Pararoseomonas sp. SCSIO 73927: one gene and its partner. The protein of the gene in region 2 binds, or shares a complex with, the protein of the main gene of each other region. Links are inferred from orthologs where the notes say so. Each region holds a gene or a part of one and is shown on either strand. Other genes may lie near its edges. The genes, in order: secG and secY.

Evidence for each region.
Region 1: the proteins of secY (region 2) and secG are in contact, whole or in part, in a crystal structure (PDB 5AWW), measured with the Thermus thermophilus proteins. The link is inferred for Pararoseomonas sp. SCSIO 73927 from one-to-one orthologs. Residues at the interface, in WP_096411648.1 of Thermus thermophilus: Leu14, Gln16, Arg17, Phe20, Ile34, Pro35, Pro37, Ile72, Arg108, Arg109, Asn112, Gln113, Arg116, Ile117, Ile120, Pro145, Gly146, Trp147, Phe152, Phe155, Val156, Val159, Thr160, Val162, Ala163, Gly164, Ala166, Leu167, Trp170, Glu173; in WP_223903268.1 of Thermus thermophilus: Tyr5, Ile9, Tyr12, Leu13, Ala16, Leu19, Val20, Val23, Leu24, Gln26, Glu27, Pro28, Gln30, Gly31, Ala32, Asp34, Leu35, Met36, Gly37, Gly38, Ser39, Ala40, Asp41, Leu42, Phe43, Ala45, Arg46, Val48, Tyr53, Thr56.

What each region holds. Positions count from the first base shown.
Region 1 is NZ_CP146232.1:4,913,783-4,930,482, forward strand. What follows is about bases 5,871-8,803. They hold secG (preprotein translocase subunit SecG), read right to left. Parts: upstream 7,540-8,803; coding sequence 7,201-7,539; downstream 5,871-7,200. Other genes in these bases: VQH23_RS23245 (CTP synthase), read right to left, coding at 5,871-7,084; tpiA (triose-phosphate isomerase), read right to left, coding at 7,584-8,342; VQH23_RS23260 (SurA N-terminal domain-containing protein), read left to right, coding at 8,466-8,803. In the rest of the region: pdhA (pyruvate dehydrogenase (acetyl-transferring) E1 component subunit alpha), read right to left, coding at 1-42; VQH23_RS23220 (septum formation initiator family protein), read right to left, coding at 262-591; eno (phosphopyruvate hydratase), read right to left, coding at 748-2,031; VQH23_RS23230 (PH domain-containing protein), read right to left, coding at 2,155-2,529; VQH23_RS23235 (PAS domain S-box protein), read right to left, coding at 2,602-4,548; wrbA (NAD(P)H:quinone oxidoreductase), read right to left, coding at 4,725-5,327; more of VQH23_RS23245, read right to left, coding at 5,453-5,870; more of VQH23_RS23260, read left to right, coding at 8,804-10,358; trpE (anthranilate synthase component I), read left to right, coding at 10,355-11,890; VQH23_RS23270 (FkbM family methyltransferase), read left to right, coding at 11,895-12,605; VQH23_RS23275 (aminodeoxychorismate/anthranilate synthase component II), read left to right, coding at 12,654-13,280; trpD (anthranilate phosphoribosyltransferase), read left to right, coding at 13,284-14,291; VQH23_RS23285 (class I SAM-dependent methyltransferase), read right to left, coding at 14,288-15,106; VQH23_RS23290 (metal-dependent hydrolase), read right to left, coding at 15,106-15,978; indole-3-glycerol phosphate synthase TrpC, read left to right, coding at 16,354-16,700. UniProt on the Bacillus subtilis protein: Involved in protein export. Participates in an early event of protein translocation.
Region 2 is NZ_CP146232.1:5,429,178-5,432,642, forward strand. Bases 498-3,465 are described here. They hold secY (preprotein translocase subunit SecY), read right to left. Parts: upstream 2,692-3,465; coding sequence 1,303-2,691; downstream 498-1,302. Other genes in these bases: VQH23_RS25675 (adenylate kinase), read right to left, coding at 623-1,306; rplO (50S ribosomal protein L15), read right to left, coding at 2,791-3,285; rpmD (50S ribosomal protein L30), read right to left, coding at 3,289-3,465. In the rest of the region: rpsK (30S ribosomal protein S11), read right to left, coding at 1-73; rpsM (30S ribosomal protein S13), read right to left, coding at 74-451. UniProt on the Bacillus subtilis protein: The central subunit of the protein translocation channel SecYEG. Consists of two halves formed by TMs 1-5 and 6-10.

The DNA of each region.
Region 1 (16,700 bases), 510 kb from region 2 along the record:
GTTCCCGCGGCGCTTCGCCGCGCTTTCGGTCCCGAGGGCCATGGGCTGCTCCTGCTTGAAAAGTCGGCCGGGGAGGCCGTCTTTCATCGGCAGATACGGTTGGCGCCGGGGATCAGCAAGCTACAAGACTCGGCTAAGTCGTTGATGTTGCGTTGCAACATCGCGAATATCCGCGCCGGATACAAAAGGACAGGTCCGGGAACGCCGCACGGCGCGGCGGAAGGACCGCCGCGCCGTCCGAAAATCCGGCCTTTCCGAACCCTAGAAGAGGCGGCGGTTCGGCGCGTAGGGCACGATGATCTCGTCCTTGGCCACCACGTTCAGCAGGGCGCGGGCGCGCTCCTCCAGCATGTCGCGGTCCAGGTGCTCGGCCCGCAGGCCCGCCACCTTGCGCTCCATGGTGTCTCGCTCCGCCTCCGCCTCGGCCAGTACCAGCCGGGCTGCGGCGATCTCGGCGTTGCGGGCATCGCGCGCGATAAGCCCGCGCGTGCCATTCATCGCGTGGTGCGCGAAGTATCCGCACAGCGCGAAGAAAATTGTCGGAAGCACCAAGGCCTGCGCCCGGCGCTTCACCCCCTGTAAGAAAGCCAACTGCCCCTCCCCCGAAGAGCTTAGGCCGATCGGAATGATCCCCTGGGGCGGAGTAAAATCGGCGCCACGCTGCGGCGCAAGGTCATTCGGGGCAGGGCTGCGGAATTAGCTGTGGACGTTGCGCGCGCGCCGCGCTCTGCGGCGCGCGCGGCCTCTTCAGCGCCCCTTGGGAAGCACGTTGCGGCCCGCGTAGCGCGCCGCCGGGCCCAGCCCCTGCTCGATTCGGATGAGCTGGTTGTACTTCGCGAGTCGGTCGGACCGGGACAGCGAGCCCGTCTTGATTTGGCCGCAATTGGTGGCCACCGCGAGGTCCGCGATCGTCGCGTCCTCCGTCTCGCCGGAGCGGTGCGACATCACCGCCTTGTAGCCGGCGCGGTGCGCCGTCTCCACGGCCTCCAGCGTCTCCGTCAGCGACCCGATCTGGTTCACCTTCACCAGGATGGCGTTGCCCACCCCCTGGTCGATTCCCTGGCGCAGGCGCTCCGTGTTCGTCACGAACAGATCGTCGCCGACGAGGTTCACGCGGTCGCCCAGCCGCTCTGTCAGCAGCTTCCAGCCCGCCCAGTCATCCTCGGACATGCCGTCCTCGATGGAGACGATGGGGTACTTGCCGCAGAGCGCGGCGAGGTAGTCCACCATCCCCGCGGCGTCGAGCTTCTTCCCCTCGCCCTCCATATCGTAGGTGCCGTTCTTGAAGAACTCGGTGGAGGCGCAGTCGAGGGCGAACATGATGTCCTCGCCCACGCGGTGGCCGGCGGCCTCGCAGGCGGCGGCGATGAAGTCCAGCGCCTCCTCCGCGCTCTTCAGGTTCGGCGCGAAGCCGCCCTCGTCGCCCACGTTCGTCGCGTGGCCCGCGTCGTGCAGCTTCTTCTTCAGCGCTTGGAACACCTCGGAGCCGATCCGCACCGCGTCCGCCATCGTGCCGGCGGCCACCGGCATGACCATGAACTCCTGGATGTCGATCGGATTGTCGGCGTGCTGGCCGCCGTTGATGATGTTCATCATCGGCACCGGCAGGGTGCGGGCGAAGGTGCCGCCGACGTAGCGGTACAGCGGGAGCCCGTAGTGCTCCGCCGCGGCCTTGGCATTCGCGAGCGAGACGGCGAGGATCGCGTTGGCGCCCAGCCGCGCCTTGTTCGGCGTGCCGTCCAGCTCGATCATCGTCTCGTCAATCTTCACCTGGTCCGTGGCGTCCAGGCCGGAGAGGGCGTCGAAGATCTCGCCCTCCACGTTCGCCACCGCCTTCAGCACGCCCTTGCCGCCGTAGCGGGACTTGTCGCCGTCGCGCAGCTCAACGGCCTCGTGCGCGCCGGTGGAGGCGCCGGAAGGGACGATGGCGCGGCCGATGGCCCCGCTGTCCAGCACCACCTCCACTTCCACCGTCGGGTTGCCGCGGCTGTCGAGGACCTCGCGGGCAATGATGTCGGAAATGGCGGACATGGGGGCTCCAGCGCTCCGGGACGTTGCCCCGGCGATAAGGCCGGTCGTCCTGCCCGGCAAGAGGGGCCCGGCAAGAGGGGGCGGGCGAGAGGTAAGGTCCCCGCCCTCCGCGAACCCGGCCGGTCAGCCCGTCACGTTGACGGCCAGGGCGGCCTGAAGGGCGTAGACGTCAACGCCGCGCCCGAAGGTCAGCTGCACCGGCTCCGCGCCACTGGACCAGATCCGGAGCTCGGCCTCCATGTCGAAGCTGCCCGCGCTCTCGACGGAGAAGCGCGTGATGCTTCGGTAGGGGATGGAGAGGTACTCCGTCTTCCGCCCCGTCACCCCCTGCTTGTCGATGAGGATCACCCGCTTGTCCGTCAGGATGATGACGTCGCGGATCAGCTTGTAGGCGAGCTGGACCCTCTCCGAGGGGGCGAGCAGACGCGCGTAGTCGGCCGCGGCCTGGGCCGGGCTGATCTCGCTGGCATGGCCCATCAGGCCGGAGAGAAGCGACAAGGAGGTCTCCTCGGAGGTCGGGCCGCACAGCCTATCCCTTCCGCAAGCGGGCGCAACGCCGCCCCCCCGTCCTCACCCCCCCTCGATGATCGCCTTGATCCGCGCGGCCAGGGCCTCCATCGCGAAGGGCTTGGTCATCACGTGCAGCCCCGGCTCCAGCCGGTCGCCCACCGCCGCGGTCTCGGCGTAGCCGGTGATGAACAGCACCCGCAGCCCCGGCCGGGCGGTGCGCGCGGCATCGGCCAATTGCCGCCCGTTCAGCCCGCCGGGCAGCCCGACATCCGTCACCAGCAGGTCGATCCGGCGCGGGCTCCGCAGGATTTCCAGGCCGGAGGGGCCGTCCCCCGCCTCCAGCGCGGTGTAGCCCAGGTCCTGCAGCACCTCGGCCACGAGCATGCGGACGGTCTCCTCGTCGTCCACGATCAGCACCGTCTCCCCCGCCCGCGCCCGCGGTGCCTCCGCGGAGCCGGCCGGGGCCTCGTCCTCCTCGGCGGCCGCGAGGTGCCGGGGCAGGTAGATCGTCACGCCCGTCCCCTCCCCCGGGGCCGAGCGAATCCGCACCTGCCCGCCGGACTGCCGGGCGAAGCCGTAGACCATGGAGAGGCCGAGTCCCGTTCCCTGCCCCAGCGGCTTGGTGGTGAAGAAGGGGTCGAAGGCGCGCTCCAGCACCTCCGGGGCCATTCCCACCCCCGCATCGGTCACGCTGACGGAGACGTAGTCGCCGGGCCGCAGGCCCCGCGCCGGCGCCGCCTCTGCGCTCAGAGTCAGGTTCTCGGTCCCCACCGTCAGCGCCCCGCCCCCCGGCATGGCGTCCCGGGCGTTGATGCAGAGGTTGAGCAGCGCGTTCTCGAGCTGGTTGGGGTCGCAGAGCGTCACCCAGAGGTCGGGCCGCAGCGTCTTCCGCACCTCGATGGCCGGCCCGACGGTGCGCTGGACCAGTTCCCCCATGCCCTCGATCAGCCGGTTCGCGTCGGTCGGCTTCGGGTCCAGGGTCTGCCGGCGGGCGAAGGCCAGCAGGCGATGGGTGAGCGCGGCGGCGCGGCTCGCCGCGCCCTGGGCGGAGGAGATGTAGCGGTCCGCCTCCCCCACCCGGCCCTGGGCGATGCGGGTGCGCAGCAGCTCCAGGCTGCCGGAGATGCCGGCGAGCATGTTGTTGAAATCGTGCGCCAGCCCTCCCGTCAGCTGCCCCAGCGCCTCCATCTTCTGGGCCTGGAACAGCTGCTCCCGGGATTGCTCCAGCAGGATCTGGGCCTCGCGCCGCTCCGTCAGGTCGCGGGTCACCTTGGCGAAGCCGATCAGCTCCCCGGACTCGTCGCGGATCGCGTCGATCACCACGCCGGCCCAGAAGCGGGTGCCGTCCTTGCGCCGCCGCCAGCCCTCCGCCTCGTAGCGGCCCTCCCGCCGCGCCGTCTCCAGCGCGCGGTGGGGCACCCCTCCCGCCGCGTCCTCCTCCGTGTAGAAGCGGGAGAAGTGCTGGCCCACGATCTCGTCGGCGGCGTAGCCCTTGATCCGCTCGGCCCCGGTGTTCCAGTTCGTGACCTGACCGTCCGGTCCCAGCATGTAGATGGCGTAGTCGTGCACGCCCTGGACAAGAAGGCGGAAGCGCCGCTCCGTCTCGAGCGCTGCCAGCTGGGCCGCGCGCTGCTCCGTCATGTCGCGCGTGACCTTGGCGAAGCCGATCAGGACGCCGCCCCGCCGGATCGGGTCGATCACAACCATTGCCCAGAAGCGGGTGCCGTCCTTGCGGATGCGCCAGGCCTCGGCGGTGAAGCGCCCCTCCTCGGCGGCGGTCCGCAGCGCCCGCTCCGGCGTGCCGGCGGCCCGGTCCTCCTCCGTGTAGAAGCGGGAGAAGCTGGTGCCGATCACCTCGGCGGGCGCGTAGCCCTTGATCCGCTCCGCGCCCGGGTTCCAGCTCACCACCAGCCCGGTCGGGTCGAGCATGTAGATGGCGTAATCCACCACGCCCTGAATCAGCAGCTCGTAGGAGTCCGCGGCGAGGGACGGCTTTGCCCGGTTCATGAAAGCACTGATCGAGGTCTGACCCGCTACCAACCCGGCCAGTTCTAAGCACCGATCCCGGCCGCCCTCAAGCAAGGCGGCGAGGGGCACCCACAACCCTGACGGGTCCTGAGGATCAACTCTTCGCGCCACACAGCAGGAGACGAGCGGGAGGCCTTGGGCCTCCCCGCCCGCGCTCAGGCCGCCAGCTTCGCCGCGATCCGCGCCACGTGCTCGCCCTGGAAGCGCGCCGCGCCCAGGTCGTCGGCCGTCGGCTTCAGGCTACCGTCGCCGCCCGCCACCGTGCTAGCGCCGTAGGGCGTGCCGCCCTGCACCTTCGTCACATCCTGCAAGGGCGCGTAGGAGTAAGGAAGGCCCACGATGACCATGCCGAGGTGGTAGAGCACGTTGTTGGTGGCCAGGATCGTGCTCTCCTGCCCGCCATGGAGGCTGGCGGTGGAGGTGAAGCAGGACCCGACCTTCCCGTTGAAGGCGCCCCGGGCCCAGAGGCCGCCGGTCTGGTCCAGGAAGTTCTTCATCTGCGACGCCATGTTCCCGTAGCGGGTGGGGGTGCCGATGATGATGGCGTCGTACCCTTCCAGCTCGTTCACGGTCGCCACCGGGGCGGCCTGGTCCATCTTGTAGTGGGAGTTCCGCGCCACCTCCTCCGGCACCAGCTCCGGCACACGCTTCACGTCGGCCGTCACGCCGGGCACGCCGCGCGCGCCCTCGGCCACGGCCTGCGCCATCGCCTCGATGTGTCCGTAGCTGGAGTAGTAGAGGACCAGGACCTTCGCCATCGCGCTTCACCTCTGTCTGGCGGCCCGCCGGGGCGGCGGGCCTGCCGTCGAGTTAGGCGAACGCATTGGCGGCGGAAAACGCTGGGCGGAAATGACCGTCATTCACGCCGCGCGCTTGGCACGCCTCAGACGAGGCGCGCCTGCCGCACCGCCGCGCCGATGAAGCCGGCAAAGATCGGGTGGGGCTCGAAGGGCTTGGATTTCAGCTCCGGGTGGTACTGCACCCCGAGGAACCAGGGGTGGTCCGGCCGCTCCACGATCTCCGGCAGCACGCCGTCGGGCGACATGCCGGAGAAGCGCAGGCCCGTGGCCTCCAGCTTCTCGCGGTAGTTCACGTTCACCTCGTAGCGGTGGCGGTGCCGCTCCATGATCTCGGGCTTGCCGTCGTAGATGGAGCGGACGAGCGAATCCTCGGCCAGGAGCGAGGGGTAGGAGCCGAGCCGCATGGTGCCGCCGAGGTCGCCGCCCTCGGAGCGCTTCTCCACCTGATTGCCGCGCTTCCACTCCGTCAGCAGCCCGACCACCGGGTCCTCGCAGGGCCCGAACTCGGTGGAGGAGGCGTGCGGAAGGCCGGCCTGGTGCCGCGCCGCCTCCACCACCGCCATCTGCATGCCGAAGCAGATGCCGAGGAAGGGCACGTTCCGCTCCCGCGCGAACTGCACCGCGCGTATCTTGCCCTCGCTCCCCCGCTCGCCGAAGCCGCCGGGCACCAGGATGGCGTGCGCCCCCTCCAGCCGCTTCGTCGCGCCCTCGCCCTCGAAGATGGAGCTGTCCACCCAGTCCAGCCTCACGCGCACGTTGTGCGCGATGCCGCCATGGGTCAGCGCCTCGCTCAGCGACTTGTAGGCGTCCAGCAGCGACATGTACTTGCCGACGACGGCGATGGTCACCTCGCCCTCCGGGTGCTGGAGGGAGTTGACGATCTTCTGCCAGCGCGAGAGGTCCGGCTCGCCGTAGACCGACATGTCGAAGTGCCGCAGCACTTCCCGGTCCAGCCCCTCGTCATGGTACTGCAGCGGCACGGCGTAGATGCTGGTGGCGTCCAGCGCGGGGATCACGCTCTCCGGCCGCACGTTGCAGAAGCTGGCGATCTTGCGCCGCTCGTTCTCGGGGATCGGCCGGTCGCAGCGGCAGAGCAGGATCTGCGGCTGAATGCCCAGGCCCAGCAGCTCCTTCACGCTGTGCTGGGTCGGCTTCGTCTTGAGCTCGCCGGCGGAGGCGATCCAGGGCACCAGCGTCAGGTGGACGAAAAGGCTGTTGCGCGGCCCCAGCTCGTTCGCCAGCTGACGCAGCGCCTCCAGGAAGGGCAGGCTCTCGATGTCGCCGACCGTGCCGCCGACCTCCACCAGCACGAAGTCGTAGTCCTCGACCCCGCTGGTGATGCCCTCCTTGATGGCGTCCGTGATGTGGGGGATCACCTGGACGGTCCCGCCCAGGTATTCGCCCCGCCGCTCCTTCGCGATCACCTCGGAGTAGATGCGCCCCGAAGTCCAGGCATCGGCCTGGTTGGCGTGCACCCCGGTGAAGCGCTCGTAGTGGCCGAGGTCGAGGTCCGTCTCCGCCCCGTCATCGGTCACGAAGACCTCGCCGTGCTGGTACGGGCTCATCGTGCCCGGATCCACGTTGAGATAGGGGTCCAGCTTTCGCATGCGGACCTTGTGGCCGCGCGCCTGAAGCAGCGCAGCCAGGGAGGCTGCGGCGATGCCTTTTCCGAGGGAAGAGACCACGCCGCCGGTGATGAATACGTACCGCGTCATGGGTGGCCCTTCTAGCGCGCGCGGGGGCGCCGCGGCCAGGGGCCGCGGACGCGGGAGTGCCATGCGCGGCCCCCGCCCGCCCGGGGCTTGATCGGGGCCGCCGTGGTTACAGTGGCTTAGTTGGTCGGGACCGAGGGCGCGGCCGGGGCGGCGGGCGCCGCGGGCGCGGCCGGCAGGGCCGGGGCGGTCGCCGCGGGCGGCGACTCGAAGATGGAGCGCTGCCGCCCCGTCCCCTGGTTCAACAGGCCGAGCGCGAGGGCCAGCGCCATGAAGACCGTGGCGAGCACCGCGGTGGCCCGCGTCAGCAGGTTCGCCGTGCCCCGGCCGGACATGAGGTTGCCCATGCCCTGGGAGGAGCCGATGCCCAGCCCCCCGCCCTCGCTGCGCTGCAGCAGCACCACCCCGATCAGGGCGGCGGCGACGAAGAAGTGCAGGACGAGGAGGACGGTGGTCATGATTCCCGGCTTCTAGCCCCGTAAGGGCGGTCGGGGGAAGGGTTTCAGGCCGGAACCGCCGCGGCGATACCCAGGAAATCCTCCGCCTTCAGGCTCGCGCCCCCCACCAGAGCCCCGTCCACGTTCGGCAGGGCCAGGATGGCGGCGGCGTTGGAGGGCTTCACGGAGCCGCCGTAGAGGAGGCGCAGGCTCTCCCCCTGGCCGGGGAAGCGCGCCGCCACCTCGGCCCGCATCCGCCCGTGCATGGCGGAGATGTCGGCCTCCGTCGGCGTTCGCCCCGTGCCGATCGCCCAGACCGGCTCGTAGGCCACCACGCCCTTCGCCCTGGCGAAGTCCGGCGGCAGGGATCCGGCGATCTGCGCCGCCACCACCGCCTCGGCCTCCCCGGCGTCGCGCTGGGCCTCGGTCTCGCCGACGCAGACCACGGGGATCAGCCCGGCCTCGATCGCCGCCCGCGCCTTGGCCTGCACCAGCGCGTCCGTCTCCCCGTGATCCGCCCGGCGCTCGGAATGGCCAAGGATGACGTAGCCGCAGCCGGCATCCGCGAGCATGGCCGCCGAGACATCGCCCGTATGGGCCCCGTTCGCCTCGGCCGAGCAGTCCTGCCCGCCGATCGCCACGGGCTTCCAGCCCATGGAGGCGGCGGCGACGTGCAGGTGCAGGAAGGGCGGGCAGAGCAGCAGGTCCGCGCCCGGCACCCGGTCCAGCCCGGCCCGCACCCCTTCGGCCAGCGCCGCGGCGTCGCGCAGCGTGCCGTTCATCTTCCAGTTGCCGGCGATGAGGGGGCGGACTCCGGGGGTCATGGGCTCTCCTGGTGCAACGGCGGGTTTCAATGCCGCCTATCGGGCGGATGGAGGTTTGGCAACCACACCGGGATGGGCTACCGCCCCATGTCCGAACTTCCCCCAGCAGGGCCCGCCGCCGCCATGATCACCGCGTTCCGCCGCCTCGCCGGCACCTGGTTCGCCAAGGGCCTCTTCGTCCTGCTGGTCCTCTCCTTCGCGGTCTGGGGGATTGAGGACACGATCCGCAACTTCGGCCGGGACAGCGCCGTGGCCCGCGTGGGCGGGGAGCCGATCGAGCTGACCGAGGCCCAGAACGCCGCCCGGCGCGAGACGCAGCGCCTGCAGCGCCAGCTCGGCCCGCGCTTCGAGCCGAACGAGGCCTTCCGCCAGGCCGTGGCCCGGCAGGCGCTGGAGAACCTTATCGGGTCGCGGGCCCAGGACCAGGAGGCCCGGCGCCTCGGCGTCTCCGCCTCCGTCGACGCGGTGCGGGCCTACACCTTCTCCATCCCCGGCTTCCGCGGCGCGGACGGGCAGTTCAGCCCCTTCATGCTGCAGGCCTTCATGCGCCAGAACGACATGACGGAGGCCGACTTCACGCGCCTCGTCGTCTCCGACCTGCAGCGCCAGCAGCTGGTGGGCGCCGTGCGCGCCGGCGCCCGCGCGCCGGAGACGCTGACGAAGCTCCTTGCCGCCTTCGCGGGGGAGCGGCGCGTGGCGGAGGTGGCGGAGTTCCCCCTCCTCAGCGCCCCGGAGGTGCCGGAGCCCACCGGGGCCCAGCTCGAGCGCTTCCACGAGAACAACCCCGCGCAGTTCTCGTCCCCGGAGTACCGCGAGGCCGTCATTGCCCCCCTCTCCGTCGAGACGATCCTTCCGAACGTGGAGGTGACGGAGGCCGAGATCGAGGCAGGGCTGGCGGCCCAGCGCGAGCGCAGCGGCGCGCCGGAGCGCCGCACGGTGGAGCAGGCCCTGGTCTCCTCGAAGGAGGCGGCGGACGCGATCCGTACGGCCTGGACCGGCGGCGCCGACCTCCAGGCGATCACCGCCCAGGCCGTCGCTGCCGGCGGCGCCGCGCTGGAGATGGGCACGGTCACGCGGGCCGAGATGCCGGTGGAGAACATCGGGAACGCGGTCTTCGCCCTTCCCCAGGGCGGCGTGAGCGAGCCGATCCAGAGCCCCTTCGGATGGCACGTGATGAAGGTGACGGCGATCCAGGCCGCGGCCGAGATCCCGATGGAGACCCTGCGGGCCGCCACCCGCGAGACCCTGGCCCGCGAGAAGGCCGCCGACCGGACCTTCGAGGAGGCGAACCGGCTGGAGGACGCCCTCTCCGGCGGCGCCACCGTGGAGGAGGCCGCGACGCGCTTCGGCCTCCAGGCCGCGCGCGTGACCCTGGACCGCCAGGGCAACGGGCGGGATAGCCGCCCCGTGGCCCTGCCCGGCGATCCCGCCGGCCGCACCGCGCTGATCGAGGCGATCTTCGCCAACCCCGCCGGCTCCGGCCCGCGCGTGGCGGAGGTCGGGCAGGCCTTTGCCGCGCTGGACGTGCCAAACGCCATCCCCGCCGCGCTGCGCCCCTTCGCGGAGGTGGAGGCCGAGGTCCGCCGCGCCTGGACGATCGACGCCCGCCGCCGCGCCCAGGAGGAGCGCGCGACGGCGCTGATGACCGCCGTGCAAGGGGGCAAGGACTTCACCGAGGCCGCTAAGGAGGCCGGGGTCGAGCCGGCCCGCATGGGTCCCGCCACCCGCGACGCCCAGGGTCCGGCCACCGGTGGCATCCCGGCCGAGCTGCTGCCCGGCCTTTTCACCCTGAAGCCCGGCGAGGTGACCATGGCCACCACCGCCGCCGGCTTCGCGGTGGGACGGCTGGTCGAGGTCCTTCCCGCCGAGGCCAACCCCGAGGCCGGGGCGCGCGCCAAGACCGAGGTGGAGCAGGCCATGCAGGAGGACCTGGAGGCCCAGTTCGCCGCCGCCCTGCGCGCCCGCGCGGCGGTGACGATCAACCCGGCGATGATGGACCAGGTGGCCGCGCGATGACGGCGCAGGAAGGCTACGCCGCCTTCGCGGCCGCCCACGCCGCCGGCCGCGGCCAAGTGGTGTTCCGCGAGCGCGTCGCGGACCTCGACACCCCCGTCGGCGCCTTCCTGAAGCTCGCGGAGGGCCGGCCCAACACCTTCCTTCTGGAGAGCGTAGAGGGCGGGCAGAGCCGCGGTCGCTACTCCATGATCGGCCTCGCGCCCGACCTCATCTGGCGCTGCCGCGGCGGCCGGGCGGAGGTGAACCGGCACGCCCTCTCCGCCCCGCACGCCTTCGTCCCGGAGGAAGCGGCGCCGCTGGACAGCCTTCGCGCCCTCATCGAGGCCTGCCGCATGGAGCTGCCGGCGGGGCTGCCGCCCAGCGCGGCCGGCCTCTTCGGCTACCTCGGCTACGACATGGTCCGGCAGATGGAGCGCCTGCCGGCGGAGAACCCGGACCTGCTGGGCATCCCCGAGGCGATCCTCGGACGCCCCACCCTCCTCGCCGTCTTCGACCACGTGCGGGACATCCTGACCCTCTGCGCCCCGGTCTACCCCGACCCGCTCAAGAGGGAGTCGGGTGAGACGGCGCGGCAAGCCTACGAGGCCGCGCAGGCCCGGCTGGACGAGGCGGAGGCGGCGCTGGATCGGCCGGTGCCCCGCCCCGCCCCGCCCGCCTCCCTTCCGGCACCCGGCGAGCCCGCGTCCAACTTCACGCGCGAGGGCTTCATGGCCCTGGTGGAGCGCGCGAAGGAGTACGTGGCCGCCGGCGACGTGTTCCAGGTGGTGCCGAGCCAGCGCTTCCAGGCGCCGTTTGCGCTGCCGCCCTTCGCCCTCTACCGCGCGCTGCGGCGGCTGAACCCCGCACCCTTCCTCTTCCACTTCGACTTCGGCGGCTTCGCGGCCACGGGCGCCAGCCCGGAGATCCTCGTGCGGCTGCGCGACGGCGCGGTCACGGTCCGCCCCCTGGCCGGCACCCGCCGCCGCGGCGCGACGCCGGAGGAGGACCTGGCGCTGGAGAAGGAGCTGCTGGCCGACCCGAAGGAGAGGGCGGAGCACCTGATGCTCATCGACCTCGGCCGCAATGACGTGGGCCGGGTGGCGGAGATCGGCAGCGTGAAGGTCACCGCCCAGTTCGGGATCGAGCGCTACTCCCAGGTCATGCACATCAGCTCGGAGGTGCAGGGCCGCCTGCGGCCGGGCCTGACGGCGCTGGACGCGCTGATGGCCGGCTTCCCCGCCGGCACCCTCTCCGGCGCGCCGAAGGTGCGGGCCATGGAGATCATCGAGCGGCTGGAGCCCTCCCGCCGCGGCGTCTATGCGGGGTGCTTCGGCTATTTCGGCGGGGATGGCGGGATGGACACCTGCATCGGCCTCCGCATGGCCCTGGTGAAGGACGGCACGATGTACGTCCAGGCCGGCGCCGGGGTGGTGGCGGACAGCGACCCCGCCTCCGAGGAGGAGGAGACGCGCCAGAAGGCCCGCGCCCTCTTCCGCGCGGCGGAGGAGGCCGTGCGCTTCGCCGCGGCCATGCCGCGCCGGACCGAGGGCTGACCTGTTGGGCGGCGGGACGGAGCTGTTCGAGACCAACGGCGTCCGAATTGACCTCGAGCACCCCCGCATCCGGCCCGTGGCGGACGAGTTCCGCCGGGGCGCCTTCGAGGCGACGGAGGCGAGGATCACCCGCCGCGTGCTGCGGCCGCACCACCGCGTGCTGGAGATGGGGACCTGCACGGGCTTCGTCGCGATAATCGCGGCGCGGATCGTCGGCCCCGCCGCCATCCGCTGCTACGAGGCGAACCCGGAGAACGCGGCCCTGGCCGCGCACCACTTCGGGGCGAACGGGCTGCCGATCGAGCTCTACAACGCCGTGCTCCTCTCCCGCCGCTCCGCCGCGGCGGGGCCGGCCACGGTGCCCTTCTTCGTCTCCCCCTCCCTCGTCTCCTCCTCGCTCATCCCCATCCCCCGGCGGGAGAGCGTGGAGGTGCCGGTTGCGGTGTTCGAGGACGAGGTGGCGCGACACGGCGCGAACTTCCTCATCATGGACATCGAGGGCGGGGAGGTGGACCTGCTCGGCACCGCCGACCTGGACCCCATCACCGGTATCATCATGGAGACGCACTACCGCAAGGCCGGGGTGGCGCCGACGGACGCCATGATGAAGCGGCTCTACGACCGGGGTTTCCGCATCAACCTCCGCAGCTCGGGGGCCGAGACCCTGCACCTCTACCGCGAGGGCTACGAGGCGGACCTGGAAGGTGCCTTCTGACCCCGCCGCCTTGACCCGGGGCGGCCCCTGGGCCGAAGTGGGGCGGCCATGATCCTGCTCATCGACAACTACGACAGCTTCACCTTCAACCTCGTCCACTTCCTCGGGGAGCTGGGCGCGGAGGTGGCGGTCTGGCGCAACGACGCGCTCTCGGTGGACCAGGCGATGGAGATGAACCCGCGGGCCATCATCCTCTCCCCCGGCCCCTGCACCCCGAACGAGGCGGGGATCTGCCTGGACCTGATCGGCGCGGCGGCGAAGAAGTCCGTTCCCCTCTTCGGCGTCTGCCTCGGCCACCAGTCCATCGGGCAGGCCTTCGGCGGCGCGGTGGTGCGCGCGCCCCAGCCCGTCCACGGCAAGGTGCACGAGATGCACCACGGCGGCAGCGATGTCTTCGCCGGCCTCCCCTCCCCCTTCCGGGCGACGCGCTACCACTCCCTCGTGGTCCGGCGCGACGACCTGCCGGAGACGCTGCGGGTGACGGCGGAGACGGAGGACGGGCTGATCATGGGCCTGGCGCATCGCGACCTGCCGGTTTGGGGCGTGCAGTTCCACCCCGAGAGCATCGCCTCGCAACACGGCCACGACATGCTGGCCAACGTCATGCGGCTGGCCGGGATCAACCTCCCGCCCCAGGGCGGCTCGGTGAACGACCCCCTCCGCCGGGCGGCCTGATCCATGTCGCTCAAGCCCGTCCTGGCCCGGCTCGCCGCCGGGGAGCGCCTGGCCGAGAGCGAGGCGGAGGCCGCCTTCGGCACGGTGATGGCCGGCGAGGCCACCCCCGCCCAGATCGCCGGCCTGCTGATGGCCATGCGCGTCCGCGGAGAGACGGTGGCGGAGATGACCGGCGCCGTGCGCGCCATGCGCGCCCGCATGCTGGCGGTGGAGGCGCCGGAGGGCGCGATCGACCTCGTCGGCACCGGGGGCGACGCCGCAGGGACCCTCAACATCTCCACCGCCGCTGCGCTGGTGGTGGCGGGTTGCGGCGTGCCGGTGGCGAAGCACGGGAATCGCGCCCTCTCCTCCCGCTCCGGCGCCTCGGACGTGCTGACGGCGCTCGGCGTCAACACCGACGTGCCGATGGAGCGGATCCCCGAGGTGCTGCGGGAGGCCGGGATCTGTTTCCTGGCCGCCCCCCGCCACCACGCGGCGCTGCGCCACGCCGCGGGGCCGCGGATGGAGCTGGGCACGCGCACCATCTTCAACCTGCTGGGCCCGCTGACGAACCCGGCCCGCGTCCGCCGCCAGATGACCGGCGCCTTCGCCCCGCAATGGCTGCGCCCCATGGCCGAGACGCTGGCCCGCATCGGCACGGAGCACGCCTGGCTGGTGCATGGGCAGGGGCTGGACGAGCTGACGGTGGCCGGCCCCTCTCAGGTGGTGGAGCTGAAGGGCGGCCACATCCGGGAGTTCGAGGTGACGCCGGAGGAGGCCGGGCTCTCCCGCCACCCCGCCGAGTCGCTGCGCGGCGGCGAGCCGGCGGAGAACGCGGAGGCGCTGATCGCCCTGCTGAAGGGCGAGGCGGGCGGCTACCGGGACTGCGTGCTGCTGAACGCCGCCGCCGCCCTCATCGTCGCGGGCCGGGTGGAGACGCTGAAGGACGGCGCGGCGCTGGCGGCGGAATCCATCGCCTCGGGCCGTGCATTCGCCGCGCTGGAGAGGCTGCGGGCCGCGACGGCCGCCTAGCCGGGCTTCTGGTAGCGGCGGGCAAGGTAGAGCACCCGCCGCCGCCGGAGTGCCCGGTACAGGACCGATCCCTGCATCCCCGCGAACTGCCGCATCACCGGCCGCAGCGGCGCGATGCGGGTGATCGCCGCGCTCTTCGCCCCCTCCATCGCGTCCAGCGCGGCGACCACCCCCTCGTTGATCTCCGCCTCGGCCCGCAGCGCCAGCCCGGCGCGGCCGAAGGCGCGGTCCAGGTCCGGCAGCATCGCCGGGCTGCGCATATCTGCCCAGGTCAGCCAGCCGCCTGGCCGCAGCACCCGCGCCGCCTCCGCCGCGAAGCGGTCCATGCTGCCGTAGCAGTGGGAGGACTCGATGTTCACGACGAGGTCGAAGGAGGCATCCGGGAAGGGCAGCGCCTCCGCGTCGCCCTCCCGGAACTCCAGGCGCGGCACGCCCGCGTTCAGCCGCAACGCCCGCCGCACGGTCTGCCGGGCGATGTCCACCCCGGTCACCGATCCGATGGGCAGGTGCCGGGCGATCCAGGCGGCCCCGCCGCCATGGCCGGAGCCCACCTCCAGCACCCTCGCTCCCTTCAGCGGCAACCCCTCCGTCGCCTGGTGGTAGAGGCCGATGAAGGCGCGGGCGGGCTCCTCCTCCGCCGAGACGGGGAAGGAGGCCCCGGACACGACGTAGCCGTAGTTCAGGAAGGCCCAGCGCGGCGTGCCGGAGAGGCGGGAGAGCAGGTTGTAGCTGCGCCGCCAGATCCAGCGCCGCAGCCGCGGGAAGGCCCCGCGCTCCGTCGCCCGCAGCACCCGGCGGAACAGGGGAGTGGCCACTAGGCCGGGATCGGGCCGGGGCTGGGCGCGGCGTGGTGGATGGGGGCCAGCCCCTCCTCCGCCAGGATGCGTCGCCCGGATTCGATCAGCCGCGCATCCTTCGCCCCGCCCCCGCCCCGGTAGCCCGGCCGCAGGGAGGCGAGGCAGGCGCCGATCAGCCGCGTGATGAAGCCGGGATAGACGAGGATGATCCAGAGGAAGCGCAGCCGCACGCCGAGCGTCACCTCCTGCCCGGAGGCGCGGACCATGGAGAAGGCGTTCCGGAGGGCGAGGTTGCAGACCGCCGCCACCACCGTGCCGAAGGTGAGGACGCGGCCGACGTAGCGCTTCCACCCCGGCAGGCGGGAGGGGATGGCGTGCAGCACCTGGAAGGCCACCGCCGAGTGCTCCACCTCCTCCAGCGCGTGCCAGGTCCAGAGGCGGCGGTAGGCGGGGTTCACCCGCCGCAGCAGCTTCGGGCGGCCGAGGACGGAGCACGACATGCTGTAGGTGATCTGCTCGATGGCGCAGGTCACCACCACCCGGCTCCTCGGGCCCTGGGCGGCGGAGAGCATCCTTTTCGCCTTCGCCTCCATCCCCTCCACGTCGTAGCCGAGCGCGCGCAGGCCGTCGTTGTAGGATTCGTGCTCCCGCGTGTGAAAGGCCTCCTGCAGCGCGTAGCCCTGGATGCCCTTCAGCACCTCCGGGTCCTTCAGCTCCCCCGCAAAGGGCCGGAGGGAGCGGATAAAGAAGCGCTCCCCCTCCGGCAGCATCACCGCGAAGCCGTCCACCAGGGCGGATTTCAGCAGGTCCCCGTCGAACCAGGCGCGGTCCGGCTGGGCAGCGATGCCGAAGCGGATGTCGCGGGGGATGATCTCCGGGGTGTCGTCCATGGCGGCCTGTGCGCTCCGTGGGGCCAGGAGGGGCGGTATAGCCGAGACGGTCAGATGGTCCCACCCGGCCGCCCTTCCACCCCTCCGCCCTCGCCGGCCGCCGTTCCGGGCGCGTAGCGATCCACGTTCCGGCAATTACCGGCCCGCATCCGGAACAAGGGGGCCCGCGTTGGAGCCGCTGCGGGCCGGGCAGGCTGCCAGCGCCCCCCTGCCCCGCGCGCGTGCCGCTTGACGGCACCGGCGCAACGGCGCGAGGAACCGCCCATCATGGACCAGACCCTCCCGGTGACGGACGCGCCCCTGACCGACTCGGGGCGCGCCGCGCCTCCCCCCTCCAGCGCCGCTCCTGCTGGCGCGACACCTGCTGGCGCGACCCTGTCGGACACCCTCCGGCAGATCCTCGCGGCCAAGTACCTGGAGGTGCAGGCGCGCCAGCAGGAGATGCCCCTGGCCGAGATGGAGCGGCGCGCGCGGGACGCGGGCCGTCCCCGCCCCTTCACCGCCGCCCTGTGCAACGCCGTGGCCGATCTGCGGGTGGGGCTGATCGCCGAGGTGAAGCGCGCCTCCCCCTCCGGCGGGCTGATCCGCGAGCCCTTCGACCCCGCCGGGATCGCGCGGGCCTATGAGGCGGCGGGCGCCACCTGCCTCTCCGTGCTGACGGACGAGCCCTGGTTTCAGGGCACGGCGGAGCATCTCCGCCAGGCGCGCGAGACGACGCGGCT
Region 2 (3,465 bases):
CGTGGGCCACGCCGGAAGAGATGTTCTTCCGCTCCTTCTTGCGGGGACGGTTCCCGCTCGGCTGACGCGCCATTTACTTCGTCACCTTCTTCTTGCCGGCGATCGCGACGGCCTTGCCCTTGCGGGTGCGCGCGTTCGTGTGCGTGCGCTGGCCGCGCACCGGCAGGCCGCGGCGGTGGCGCAGGCCGCGGTAGCAGGCCATGTCCATAAGCCGCTTGATGTTCATCGCCACCTCGCGGCGGAGGTCACCCTCCACGCGGTAGTCGCGGTCCATCATCTCGCGCAGGCGGAGCAGCTCATCCTCGGAGAGCTGGTTCACGCGGCGCTCCTCGGGGATGCCGAGCTTCTCGCAGATGTCGGCCGCGTTCTTGGGGCCGATGCCGAAGATGTAGCGCAGCGAGATATGCACGCGCTTGTTGTCGGGGATGTTCACGCCGGCGATGCGCGCCACGTTGCTCTCCTGGAACCCAGGGTTCCGTTCGGGCCGGGCGGGAACCGTCCGGCGAGGTGATCCTGACCCGGGCACCGCGGAGGCGACCGGGTCAACGACGAGTCCTGGACGGAAGCCGTCCATGCAAGCGGAATGGCGGCAGGGTTTGGCCCGGCCGCGAAGAACGGCGATTTACGGGCTGGTGCCCCGGGAGTCAAGCCTGGATTCGGCCCCGTCGAGGATGGCCTCGATCTGGCCGGCAACCGTGGCCATCTCCGCCATCCCGTCCACGTGCTTCAGCTTTCCCTGCGCCGCGTAGTAGGGCAGCAGCGGCGCGGTGGAGCGGTGGTAGGCCTCCAGCCGGGCCGCCACGGTCTCTGCCTTGTCGTCCGCCCGACGCGTGAAGTCGTGGCTGCCGCAGACGTCGCAGATGCCCGGGACCTGGGTGGGCTTGAACCGGTCGTGGTAGCCCGTGCCGCAGGAGGAGCAGGTGAATCGGCCGGCGATCCGCTCGACCAGCGCCCCGTCATCGACCTTCAGCTCGATCACGTGATTCAGCGCCAGTCCCATCTCGGCCAGCATTACGTCCAGCGCCTCGGCCTGGGGCACGGTGCGGGGAAAGCCGTCCAGGATGAAGCCGGCCGCGCAGTCCGGCTTCTGCACGCGGATGGCCAGCATGGCGGTGATGATGGCGTCGGGCACCAGGTCGCCCCGCTCCATGATCGCCTTCGCCTCGTTCCCGATGGCGGAGCCCGACCGCACCTCGGCCCGCAGCATGTCCCCGGTGGAGATCTGGGCGATCCCGTGCCGGTCCTGCAGCATCTTCGCCTGGGTCCCCTTCCCCGCTCCCGGCGGGCCCAGAAGGATCAGGTTCATCGCCGGGGGCTCCCTCCGCGCGGGGTGACGGGGGCGGGGCCGGCACCGCGGCCGCCCACCCGGGCCTTGCGAATCAGGCCCTCGTACTGGTGCGCGAAAAGATGGGACTGCACCTGGGCCACCGTGTCCATGGTGACGGAGACGATGATCAGGAGCGAGGTGCCGCCGAAGTAGAAGGGCACCCCGTACTGGCTGATCAGGAACTCCGGGATGAGGCAGACGATGCAGAGATAGACGGCGCCCACCAGGGTCAGGCGCGTCAGCACCCGGTCGAAGTACTCCGCCGTCGCCGCGCCGGGGCGGATGCCCGGCACGAAGCCGCCATACTTCTTCAGGTTGTCAGCGGTCTCCACGGGGTTGAAGACCACGGCCGTGTAGAAGAAGGCGAAGAAGATGATGAGGGCGACGTAGAGGCCCATGTAGAGCGGCTGCCCATGCGCCAGCAGCGCCGCCGTGCGCGTCAGCCAGTTCTCCTCGCCCTGAGTGGCGGAGAAGCCGGAGAAGGTGGCGGGCAGCAGGAGGAGCGAAGATGCGAAGATCGGCGGGATCACGCCGGCCGTGTTCAGCTTCAACGGCAGGTGCGTGGAATCCCCGCCGAACATGCGGTTGCCAACCTGGCGCTTCGGGTACTGGATGGGGATCTTCCGCTGCGCCCGCTCAATGAAGACGACGAAGGCGATCACGGCCAAGGCCATGACGAGGAAGAAAAGGATGAAGAAGGGCGAGAGCGCCCCGGTCCGCCCCAGTTCCAGCGTCGAGACAAGGGCGTGCGGCAGGTTCGCCACAATGCCCGCGAAGATGATGAGCGAGATACCGTTGCCGACGCCGCGGGCGGTGATCTGCTCGCCCAGCCACATCAGGAACATCGTGCCGCCCACCAGGGTAGTGACGCAGGAAATGCGGAAGAACCAGCCGGGATCGAGCACCGCCAGCCCGAACTGCCCGCGCATCCCCTCAAGCCCGACCGCGATTCCATAGGCCTGGAAGAACGCGATAAGCACAGTGAGGTAGCGGGTGTACTGGTTCAGCCGCTTCCGCCCGGCCTCGCCCTCCTTCTTGAGAGCCTCCCAGGCAGGGATGGCGGCCGACATCAGCTGCACGATGATGGAGGCGGAGATGTAGGGCATGATGTTCAGGGCGAAGACGGTCATCCGCCCGAGAGCACCGCCCGTGAACATGTCGAACATGCCGAGGATGCCGCCGCCGTGCTGGTTCAGGATCTCGGCCATCACGGCCGCATCCACGCCCGGCACGGGGATGTAGGTGCCCAGGCGGTACACGATCAGCGCACCCAGGGTGAACCACAGCCGCTTCTTCAGCTCGGTCGCGCGCGATAGCACGCCGAGGTTCAGATTGGCCGCGAGCTGCTCGGCGGCGGACGCCATGGGATCGACCCTCTTTCTCACGACTGCGGCGCCGAGGGAGAGCCCGCGGCGCCGCAGCACATTACAGCAGAATCAGCTTGGGGTGAGCCAAGGCCGCAATCAAGCGGCCGGGGCTTCCTCGGCAGCGGCCTGGACGCGCACCGTGATGGTGCCGCCGGCGGCCTGGACCGCCGCGATCGCCGCCTCGGAGGCGCCGGCCAGCGACAGGGTCACGGCGCGCTTGATCTCGCCCTTAGCCAGCAGGCGGACGCCCGCCTTCTTGCCCACGCGGACCAGTCCGGCCGCCTCGAGCGCCGCCTCGTCCAGCGTGCCCTCTGCGGAGAGCTTGCCGTCCTCGATCGCCTTGTCGAGCGTCCCGAGGTTGATGACCGCGTACTCCTTGCGGAACAGATTGTGGAAGCCGCGCTTGGGCAGGCGGCGGTACAGCGGAAGCTGACCACCCTCAAAGCCGTTGAGCGACACGCCGGTCCGGGCCTTCTGGCCCTTCACGCCGCGACCACCGGTCTTGCCCTTGCCGGAGCCGATGCCCCGGCCGATGCGCTTGAACTTCGGGCGGGCGCCCTCGTTGTCGCGCAGTTCGTTCAGCTTCGGCATGGTTCAGCCCACCTTGATCAGGTGCGCGACCTTGCGGATCATCCCCTGCACGGCAGGGGTGTCCTCAAGCTCGCGGGACCGATGCATCTTGTTCAGCCCGAGCCCGATCAGCGTCTCGCGCTGGCCGGGCTTGCGGCCGATCGGCGACCCGATCTGGGTCACCTTCACGGTCTTCTTCGT